3 regions of the Pseudoalteromonas sp. ABV4_021 genome follow, and region 3 is predicted to be linked to each of the others. Evidence: predicted binding sites of a transcription regulator. Region 3 holds the regulator's gene; each other region holds the start of a gene.
The links. The regulator FliA, encoded in region 3, starts transcription of late flagellar genes. The targets are predictions, from matches to a motif close to CTAAAGNTNNNNNNNNNNNNGCCGATA.
Positions count from the first base shown of each region.

Region 1: the regulator FliA is predicted to act here: its motif matches at 1,701-1,727, upstream of ACXAFE_RS03800 (flagellin N-terminal helical domain-containing protein).
Region 2: the regulator FliA is predicted to act here: its motif matches at 1,729-1,755, upstream of ACXAFE_RS06175 (VC2046/SO_2500 family protein).

Region 1 covers NZ_JBSWVB010000001.1:809,453-812,734, forward strand. Annotated here, with positions in the region: gene ACXAFE_RS03790 (flagellin N-terminal helical domain-containing protein) at 1-649, shown strand, start outside; gene ACXAFE_RS03795 (flagellin N-terminal helical domain-containing protein) at 786-1,604, shown strand; gene ACXAFE_RS03800 (flagellin N-terminal helical domain-containing protein) at 1,813-2,628, shown strand; gene ACXAFE_RS03805 (flagellin N-terminal helical domain-containing protein) at 2,960-3,282, shown strand, end outside.
Region 2 covers NZ_JBSWVB010000001.1:1,301,412-1,304,693, reverse strand. Annotated here, with positions in the region: gene ACXAFE_RS06185 (SulA-like leucine-rich domain-containing protein) at 1-197, shown strand, start outside; gene ACXAFE_RS06180 (YchJ family protein) at 228-686, shown strand; gene ACXAFE_RS06175 (VC2046/SO_2500 family protein) at 1,185-1,694, opposite strand; tRNA gene ACXAFE_RS06170 (tRNA-Tyr) at 1,807-1,891, shown strand; tRNA gene ACXAFE_RS06165 (tRNA-Tyr) at 2,398-2,482, shown strand; gene ACXAFE_RS06160 (M48 family metallopeptidase) at 2,508-3,200, opposite strand; gene ACXAFE_RS06155 (response regulator) at 3,261-3,282, shown strand, end outside.
Region 3 covers NZ_JBSWVB010000001.1:971,163-974,444, reverse strand. Annotated here, with positions in the region: gene ACXAFE_RS04605 (protein phosphatase CheZ) at 1-744, opposite strand, end outside; gene cheY (chemotaxis response regulator CheY) at 761-1,144, opposite strand; gene ACXAFE_RS04595 (RNA polymerase sigma factor FliA) at 1,195-1,911, opposite strand; gene ACXAFE_RS04590 (MinD/ParA family ATP-binding protein) at 1,920-2,777, opposite strand; gene flhF (flagellar biosynthesis protein FlhF) at 2,770-3,282, opposite strand, start outside.

The DNA.
Region 1 (3,282 bases), 160 kb from region 3:
AAATGGTGCAAACCAAGGTGCACGTAACGCAAATGATGGTATTTCACTGTCGCAGACTGCAGAAGGTGCATTAGAAGAAACAACAAACATGCTACAGCGTATGCGTGTTTTATCAATTCAATCGGCAAATGGTTCAAATACAGATTCTGATCGTGAGGCACTGCAAAAAGAGTTTTCTGAATTACAATCTGAGATTGATCGCGTTGCAACTGATACAACATTTGGTGGTGTAAATATCTTAAATGGTACTTATGACACAGACTATCAAGTCGGTCCAGATGCCAATCAAACGATTCAAGTGAAAATTACCACTAATATGAATACAACAGGGCTTGCACTTTCTGATGATTCAATCAGTACTGCAGCTGGAGCTCAAACTGCAATCGCAGCGCTTGATGATGCGCTATCGACAGTTAATGCAGTGCGTGCAGATCTGGGTGCTAAACAAAACCGCTTTAGTTCAACTATTCGTAACTTAAAAAGTGTTGCTGAAAACGTTTCAGCGTCAAAATCTCGTATTATGGATACGGACTTTGCAGCAGAAAGTGCAGCATTGGCGCGTAATCAGGTTCTACAACAAGCATCAAGCTCAATGTTAGCGCAAGCTAACCAACAACCTCAAATCGCGTTGTCACTACTTCAGGGATAACCGTTCTAAAGCCCTTGATTTATCAGGGGCTATAAATTTTATTAAATTTTTTCTAAAGTCATCCCCCTTATTGTCGATATCTTAATCAAACGAGTTGTTTGGCGGTCAATACCGCAGATAGAAGAGGGCGAGAATCATGGCTTTATATGTAAATTCAAACATCACATCATTGAACGCACAGCGTCAATTATCGAATTCAACAAATGCGTTAAGCACGTCTTTTCAGCGTTTATCATCAGGTTTACGTGTTAACAGTGCAGCAGACGATGCGGCCGGTTTACAAATTGGCACACGTTTACAATCGCAAGTAAATGGTGCAAACCAAGGCGCACGTAACGCGAATGATGGTATTTCACTTGCGCAAACAGCAGAAGGCGCACTAGAAGAAACGTCAAACATGTTGCAACGTATGCGTGTTTTATCGATTCAATCGGCGAATGGTTCAAACACAGATTCAGACCGTGATGCACTACAAAAAGAGTTTGCTGAATTATCGGCAGAGATAGACCGTGTAGCAAGTGATACAACGTTTGGTGGTGTAAATATCTTAGATGGTACATATGATACAGACTATCAAGTAGGACCAGATGCGAACCAAACAATTCAGGTTAAAATCACGACTAATATGAACTCAACGGGTCTTGCACTTTCAGATGACTCAATTAGTACAGCAGCAGGTGCGCAAACAGCGATTACAGCACTAGATGATGCTTTATCAATCGTAAATGGTGTACGAGCTGACTTAGGTGCGAAGCAAAACCGTTTTAGTTCGACTATTCGTAACTTAAACAATGTTTCAGAAAACGTATCGGCGTCGAAATCACGCATAATGGATACAGACTTTGCGGCGGAGAGTGCAGGCCTTGCACGTAATCAGGTGCTACAACAGGCATCAAGCTCAATGTTAGCTCAGGCAAATCAACAACCACAAATCGCATTGTCGCTAATTGGTTAACACTCTTTCCTAGTTAATCAAGTTAGTACTCCCTCTCTCATAAAAAAGCGGCCTAATGGCCGCTTTTTACTTTTTGTTAAAAAGTTTAAAAAAAAGCTCAAGGGTTTTAGACGGGCGCCGATAACGAAGATGGGACAGAAAACTATCTGTAGCTTACTCTCTCTCTTGCTACTGATAGTTCCTATGTTAATTATTATTGGAGGCTCTCATGGCTTTAAGTGTTAACTCAAATATAATGTCTTTGAATTCTCAAAGACAACTCTCTCGTTCGAGTGAGGCATTATCAACATCATTCCAGCGTTTATCGTCTGGTTTACGTGTAAACAGTGCAGCAGATGATGCGGCAGGTTTACAAATTGGTACACGTTTAAACTCGCAAGTACAGGGTTTGAACCAAGGTGCACGTAATGCGAACGATGGTATTTCACTATCGCAAACAGCAGAAGGTGCGTTAGAAGAAACCTCAAATATGTTGCAACGTATGCGTGTATTGGCAATTCAATCAGCGAATGGTTCAAATACTGATTCGGATCGTGATGCACTGCAAAAAGAATTCACAGAGCTATCTGCTGAGATTGATCGTGTTGCAAGTGATACGAGCTTTGGTGGTGTAAATATTTTAGATGGTACGTACGACACAGACTTCCAAGTTGGTGCGGATGCAAACCAGACTATTACGTTAAAAGTAACGACAAATATGAACTCAACAGGACTTGCGCTTTCTGATGACTCTATCAGTACTGCTGCAGGCGCACAAACAGCTATAGGTGCACTAGATGATGCGTTGTCAACAGTGAACGGTGTACGTGCTGATCTTGGTGCGAAGCAAAACCGTTTTAGTTCGACTATTCGTAACTTAAACAACGTAGCAGAAAATGTAGCAGCATCTAAGTCACGTATCATGGATACAGACTTTGCAGCAGAAAGTGCGGCATTGGCGCGTAACCAAGTATTACAACAGGCTTCAAGCTCAATGTTAGCGCAGGCTAACCAGCAGCCGCAAATTGCGTTGTCATTGCTGTAATAAATAGTAATCGTAATGCTTTTTATAGATCACACTGAGTGGTGTGATCTATAAATATTTGACTGAATAATATCCCTCCCATATACCGTATTCATAGAGCCCAAACTAAACAATTACACCTCTAAACTAGAATAATCAGAACGAATCATGCTTCAAAATTAAAAGCATTTTGTGATTAATTTATTAAAGTAACTCTTTGTTTATTTGTTGGTTATTTTTCTTCTAGTGGCTTACTTGTAAAAATTGATTAAAGAATCTTTTTGACGTGTCGATATCTTAATCAAACGAGTTGTTTGGCGGTAAATACCGCAGATAGAAGAGGGCGAGAATCATGGCTTTATATGTAAATTCAAACATCACATCATTGAACGCACAGCGTCAATTATCAAATTCGACAAATGCGTTAAGCACGTCTTTTCAGCGTTTATCATCAGGTTTACGTGTTAACAGTGCAGCGGACGATGCAGCAGGTCTTCAAATTGGCACACGTTTACAATCGCAAGTAAATGGTGCAAATCAAGGCGCACGTAACGCGAATGATGGTATTTCACTAGCGCAAACAGCAGAAGGTGCACTAGAAGAAACGTCAAACATGTTGCAACGTATGCGTGTTTTATCGATTCAATCGGCGAATGGTTCAAACACAGACTCAGA
Region 2 (3,282 bases), 330 kb from region 3:
AACGCCATCTTATTAATATTGAATACGTGGTTAATTCGGCGTTAAAAAATGGCAATTTTGGCGCAGTGGTATCGTGGACAAATATGCTTGATGAAGTAACGCTTAGTTCACTCTATGCAAACCAAACAGAGTTTAATGGATATTTCTACCACTTTGCAGCTAGCAAAGGTGTGACGGCAAACCCTACTCTCTGTTAAAATACTGGTTTTGAAAAACGAAATCTATTTATGTGTTACTGTGGAACAGCACAAGCATTTGAGCAATGTTGTGCACCCATCATCAATGGTGAAAAAAAAGCAGATAATGCAGAGCAGCTAATGCGCTCTCGCTATTCTGCATACTGTGTAAATAACAGTGAATATATTCATAACACCTATGCACTTGCTAAACGTGCCGAAAACAGTGTTAGAGAAATAAAGTTATTTGCCGAACTTGCTGATTTTATAAAGCTTACGGTGAATAGTTTTAATGAGCAAGGCGATTCAGCCAAAGTGCATTTTAAAGCAGAGTATATTTGCGACGGCTACTACTGCCAGCTTGAAGAAGTATCAAACTTTATTATTGAAGAAGATCAGTGGCGCTATTTAGACGGCACCCTTACTCCTCATAACGAAACTAAGCTAGGCAGAAACGATACCTGTCCGTGTGGTAGTGGTAAAAAGTTTAAAAAGTGTCATGGTAGCTAAGTAGGTCGTAATCATTTTTTAATGTACATAGTCTCAGTCTAAGCAACATTGTCGTAGCCTATCACCAAAATTAAGACGTTGACTGAAAGTTTTAATAGGGTAGCCCAATTAGATAGCGTCCCCTATTTCTCAACCCCCATCCACCAATACCAAAATACCCATTCTTTTAGATACATTCAGATAATGCACATGGATGATAATAATTGAGTTTCGCGATAAGTTTTTATGCAGTTTTTTCCGCTTAACTTTTCCTCTTGGCTTTTCTTCAAAGTTAAACTACGAACAAAAACCAAAGTATTTAGCGCACAAGCTAAGCCACTACCTGACCAACGACCACTCGCGCAACGCATTTTGAAAAAAGGCATAAACCCGTCAAATATATATTTAATAGCAAGGCAGCTATTAACTAGCACTATTTGAACAAAGATTAAAATTACAAAATACTGATTCAGTTAGTGTTTAATAAAACAGCCCTATGAGCCGTTACGGCAAGCTTTACTAAGCGACAGAAGCAAAGCTGTACTCTTGGCTCTTTTCAATACTTTGATAAAAATTGTCGACATCCATTTCGTTATTCCTAAGTCCAATTTGCTTAGCGCTGTGTAACTTCTTTTGTACCGCAGGCGGGCAATTATCAACAACTAAGGGCGGAATGTAGTTTTTATCATTCTTACAAGTGAAAGGTTCAGGCTTTAAACATTCATTAAATTGAATCGCGATTAACCCTTGGTTTTCTAACAATGTACGATTGTATTCACCAAGCAAGCCGTTAAACGGTTCACTTGCTAATGGCTTTTTCGGGCCTGCTGCGACCTTTGCGTATGAAAGAAGCGGATCAGCACTCGGTGACTTTTCGCTTTTTATTAGCTGAAATTGTGAAAACTCCGTCGCGTCATTACTTAATAAAGAAAGTAAAAGTGCAAAATCAGAATGGCGCTGCTCTTTAACACTGTGAGAAAGTTGCTCTCCAAGTTGCGCTTCATGTGTGATGATTTGTTCGATTTGCATCTTTAATAGTCAATCTGATTAATAACAAAGCTGTTATCGACAAAATTCAAAAAAACTTTAGCTTTAACCTTTACTTAATTTTTTAGTTTGTTAATATTCGCCTCGTTCTCGTGGAGGGGTTCCCGAGCGGCCAAAGGGATCAGACTGTAAATCTGACGGCATTGCCTTCGATGGTTCGAATCCGTCCCCCTCCACCACTTATCTTTTATTCCAAATTCCAAATTCCAAATTCCAAATTCCAAATTCCAAATTCCAAATTCCAAATTCCAAATTCCAAATTCCAAATTCCAAATTCCAAATTCCAAAAAGCGAAATGTTATCTGGTGCTAAGTCAACTTATTTAACTTATTGATATTCACATTAAGCGATTAATTGCATATGCATAATTTGAATTTAAACACCCAAAATTCTCTATTCTAACCCTTATCGAAAATGCGTATATTCACAGCGCGTAAATTAGCGCTAGGTTGCGTTAAGAAATAATCGAACGCCCCAACCAGACACTTATTACTCTTCTTTATTTAAGCAAGTTAGCTCGTACACGAGCGCCAAGGATGAATAACGAATTTGATTCTAGCCGTTATTCTGAACAGTTTTGTATGAAATTTAGCTGTTGTGATTGCATTTTGAGCGGTTGGCCACTTTTTTATAAAAAGTGCTTTACAGTAAGATAAAGCTTCACTAATATTGCGCCTACTTCAGTGGAGGGGTTCCCGAGCGGCCAAAGGGATCAGACTGTAAATCTGACGGCATTGCCTTCGATGGTTCGAATCCGTCCCCCTCCACCACTTTCTTTCTGAAGTTCATCTAACTCTACTCAAGTTTAAAAATATCCAATTTATATCCGTTTTCTTTAAGCCAGTTTTCAGCTTTTCGATAATCTGGATAGATGCTCTCAACCGCTTGCCAAAACCTACGGCTATGATCCATTACTTTTAAATGCGCTACCTCATGTGCAACAACATATTCAATTACCCATAATGGTGCACATACTAGCTGTAAATTAAATTGTAATCGGCGTTTCGAATCACATGCGCCCCAACGACTGCGCACATGTTTAACACTTACACTGTGAAATGACTCGTTGATTTGTTTAGCCAATCGCTGCGCCTTGGCGCTGCAATAATTAGTAAGTTTATTTTTTGCAAAATCAGCGATTAATGCCAGCTGCTTATCACTTACATTTTTTACACGTCGCGATGTATTAATAGACAGTACCCCGTCAACTAATTCAACGTTACTTTTTACCTGCCCTTCTACAAATATTAAATTGATCTCTTCACCTAAAATAGAAAGTGTTTTTTGCGTTAATACCGACGCTGCATCAACACGTTTAATCTGCTTTTCTAAGTGCTTATTAATCCAACCTTGTTTTTGCATTAACCATTGTTCAATAAAGTCTTGTTTTAAATGCATAGGAGCATAAACAAATACTTCTTTTGCTTTAATTTTTATAGCGAGTGTTTTACGATTTTTACTACGTTTTAACTGATATTTGATCGACATTATTTTCTATTGTGGTTAACTTGCTATAGTTATAAGAATCTAGCGCTAATCTGTATATAAATGAGTCAAAACAGCGAAAATC
Region 3 (3,282 bases):
TACTTCATCTTGACCTGAAACCACATCTTCACGTGATTCAGCATTTATAATTGGACCTTCAGCTACTTGGTCTAATTCACCATCAGCAACCATTTGTTGTTCTTGTTGTATTGTCGTTTCAGGCGATTCATCATGTTCTACAGGTGTGCCAAACACGGTTAACATATGAATCAGGCTATCTTCGACTTCGCGGACAAGCTCGATTACACGTCTAATAACTTGACCTGTGAGGTCCTGATAACCCTGGGCCATGAGCACTTCTGTCATTAATGCATTTAATTTATCAGAATTTGTTTTTGCTTCATCCATAAAGCCGTTTAGCTCATGACATAACACTTTAAACTCACCAACTTTAAGATCTCGCGACATTAATTTGTCCCATTTGGGCTTAATATTGTTGAGACCTGTTTGCAAGTTATCGGCAATAGGCAGCGATGCTTCAACGGCGTCCATCGTTGTATTCGCAGCTTGCTCTGTCATTTCCATAACATAATTGAGACGTTCTTTTGCGTCAGGAATAGACTCAGTTGTTAACGCCGATAAAGTGGTATCAAGTTGAAAATTTTTCAATGAATCATGCAGTTGACGAGTTAGTTTGCCTACCTCACCAAATAATTCATCTTGCTCAATTGCCGTAACTTGCTTTAGCAGCTCTTGCGCTTGTTGTTGCTCATCGTTTTCAAGAAACGCAACTAGCTGCTTAGCTTGTTCTAAGGTAATTTGAGGCGCAGCACTTGCTGACATAAACCTCTCCTTCCCGTTAGCCTAAACGCTCAAAAACTTTATCAAGCTTTGTTTTAAGCGTTGCTGCTGTAAATGGTTTAACGATATAACCGTTTACACCTGCTTGCGCTGCAGCAATGATCTGCTCTTTTTTGGCTTCCGCAGTTACCATTAGTACCGGTATGTGTTTTAGACTGTCATCCGCGCGAATCGCGCGTAGCAAATCTATACCTTGCATACCTGGCATATTCCAATCCGTAACTACAAAGTCAAACTCTTGGTTTTGCAGCATTGGTAGCGCAGTGCTACCGTCGTCTGCTTCTTGCACGTTTGTGAAACCAAGATCTCTTAACAGGTTTTTAATGATTCTTCTCATCGTTGAAAAGTCGTCAACTACAAGAATTTTCATGTTTTTATCCAAAATATCCTCCAGTGAGGTATGCACCTAATTGTTTACTTACTACTTTTATTCTATATCCAGTCATGGACTTTTGCTTTAAGGCGCACCATGGCCTGACTATGTATTTGGCTCACTCTCGATTCACTCACTTCAAGAATCAGCCCAATTTCTTTTAAATTCATTTCATCATTGTAGTAAAGTGACAGCACTAACGCTTCTCTTTCTGGCAAAGTTTGTATTGCCTCTACTAACGCTTTATTAAATTTATCCTGTTGAATATCAACTAATGGATTTTGCTCTTTATTGCCGAGCCCTGCGTCGATGACATCTTCATCAACACCGAGATCTTCAATGCCGATAATTTTACCATTGCTTATATCCCTTAGAATATGATGGTACTCATCTAACGTAATATCAAGTTTTTCAGCTACTTCACTGTCTTTTGGTTCACGTCCGAGTGATGATTCTAACTGATTTATGACCGCGGCGACTTCACGGGCGTTTTTATGTACTGAGCGAGGTACCCAGTCTCCTTTACGCGTTTCATCGATTATTGCACCGCGAATACGAATACCCGCATAGGTTTCAAAGCTCGCACCTTTACTGCCATCAAAGTTCTTAGCAGCCTCAATTAGTCCTATCATGCCCGCCTGAATGAGGTCTTCGACGATAACGCTCGCCGGCAGACGCGCTAAAATATGGTAGGCAATGCGTTTAACCAACGGCGTATGCTGTTCGACAAGTTGCGATAATTGATTTTGATTAGCATAGGCAGCGGTTCTTTTCATAGGCGTTCCTAATTACTAACCAGTTTCTCAATGAAAAACTCTAGGTGTCCTGACGGCTGATTTGGAATTGGCCAGCTCGCCGCTTTAGTCGCAAGTGCTTTGAACGCAATTGCTGCAGGCGATTTTGGAAATACGTCGACAATGGTTTTTTGTTTACGAATCGCTTTTCGAATATTTTCATCAAATGGAACTGTTGCGACTAGCTCAAGCGATACATCTAAAAAGCGGTCAGTTACTTTTGATAACTTTGCGAAAAGCTCTTGGCCTTCTTTTAAGCTGCGTACCATGTTCGCAACTATTTTAAATTTATATACACCGTGCTCACGACTTAACACTTTAATCAGTGCATAAGCATCGGTTATTGACGTTGGTTCATCACACACAACAACAAGCACATCTTGTGAAGCGCGCGAAAAACTAAGCACCATATCTGAAATACCGGCCGCGGTGTCAACAACTAATACATCGTAGTGTGAGTCTAATTCGCCAAAAGCGCGAATAAGGCCAGCGTGTTCTGAAGGCGTTAATTCCACCATGTTTTGAGAGCCAGATGTCGCAGGTACGATTTTCATACCGTACGGCCCTTCAACTAAAATATCTTCAAGGTCACATTCACCTGAAAGCACGTGAGAAAGATTACGTTCTACGCGCAAACCCAGCATTACGTCACAGTTTGCTAAACCCAAATCGGCATCGAGGACCAGTACTTTTTGGCCTTGCTGGGCCATGGCGATTGCCATGTTTAGAGAGACATTAGTTTTACCAACTCCCCCTTTACCTCCAGTTACCGCAATTACTTTTACAGCCTTGTTATTGTTTGTCATTTTCCGCAGGCCACTAGCTTGATCTAATTCTGGGTTAATCATACATTCCTACTGCTTGATGCGCCATGCTTGATGCACGTCTTGCTTGCGCGTTTGTTCGTTTTGCATACAACTGCTGAGCTTTGCTGACCAATTTTTCCGCATTTGCCACACGAATGTCCTCTGGTACACGCTGCCCATTGGTAAGATAGCCTATTGGCAGACGATTTTGAATGGCTACACTGATAATTTCACCTAAACTTAGACATTCATCAAGTTTTGTGAAGATACAACCACTTAACTGTACCTGTTTGAACTGTTTTATCGCCTCTTGCTGTACTTCAAGCTGTGCTGTTGAACTTAACACAAGGTAACTGCGAATATCTACTCGGCTATTGCGCATTAAGGTGTTGAGTTGCTCAGTCAAACGTATATCTCGTTGGCTCATTCCCGCTGTATCAATTAATACTAGACGCTTATTTCTTAAATGATAAAGAATTTCAGTGAGTTCTTCTGCATTTTTAACTTGCTTTACCGGGCAGCCAATAATGCGACCATAAGTCGATAA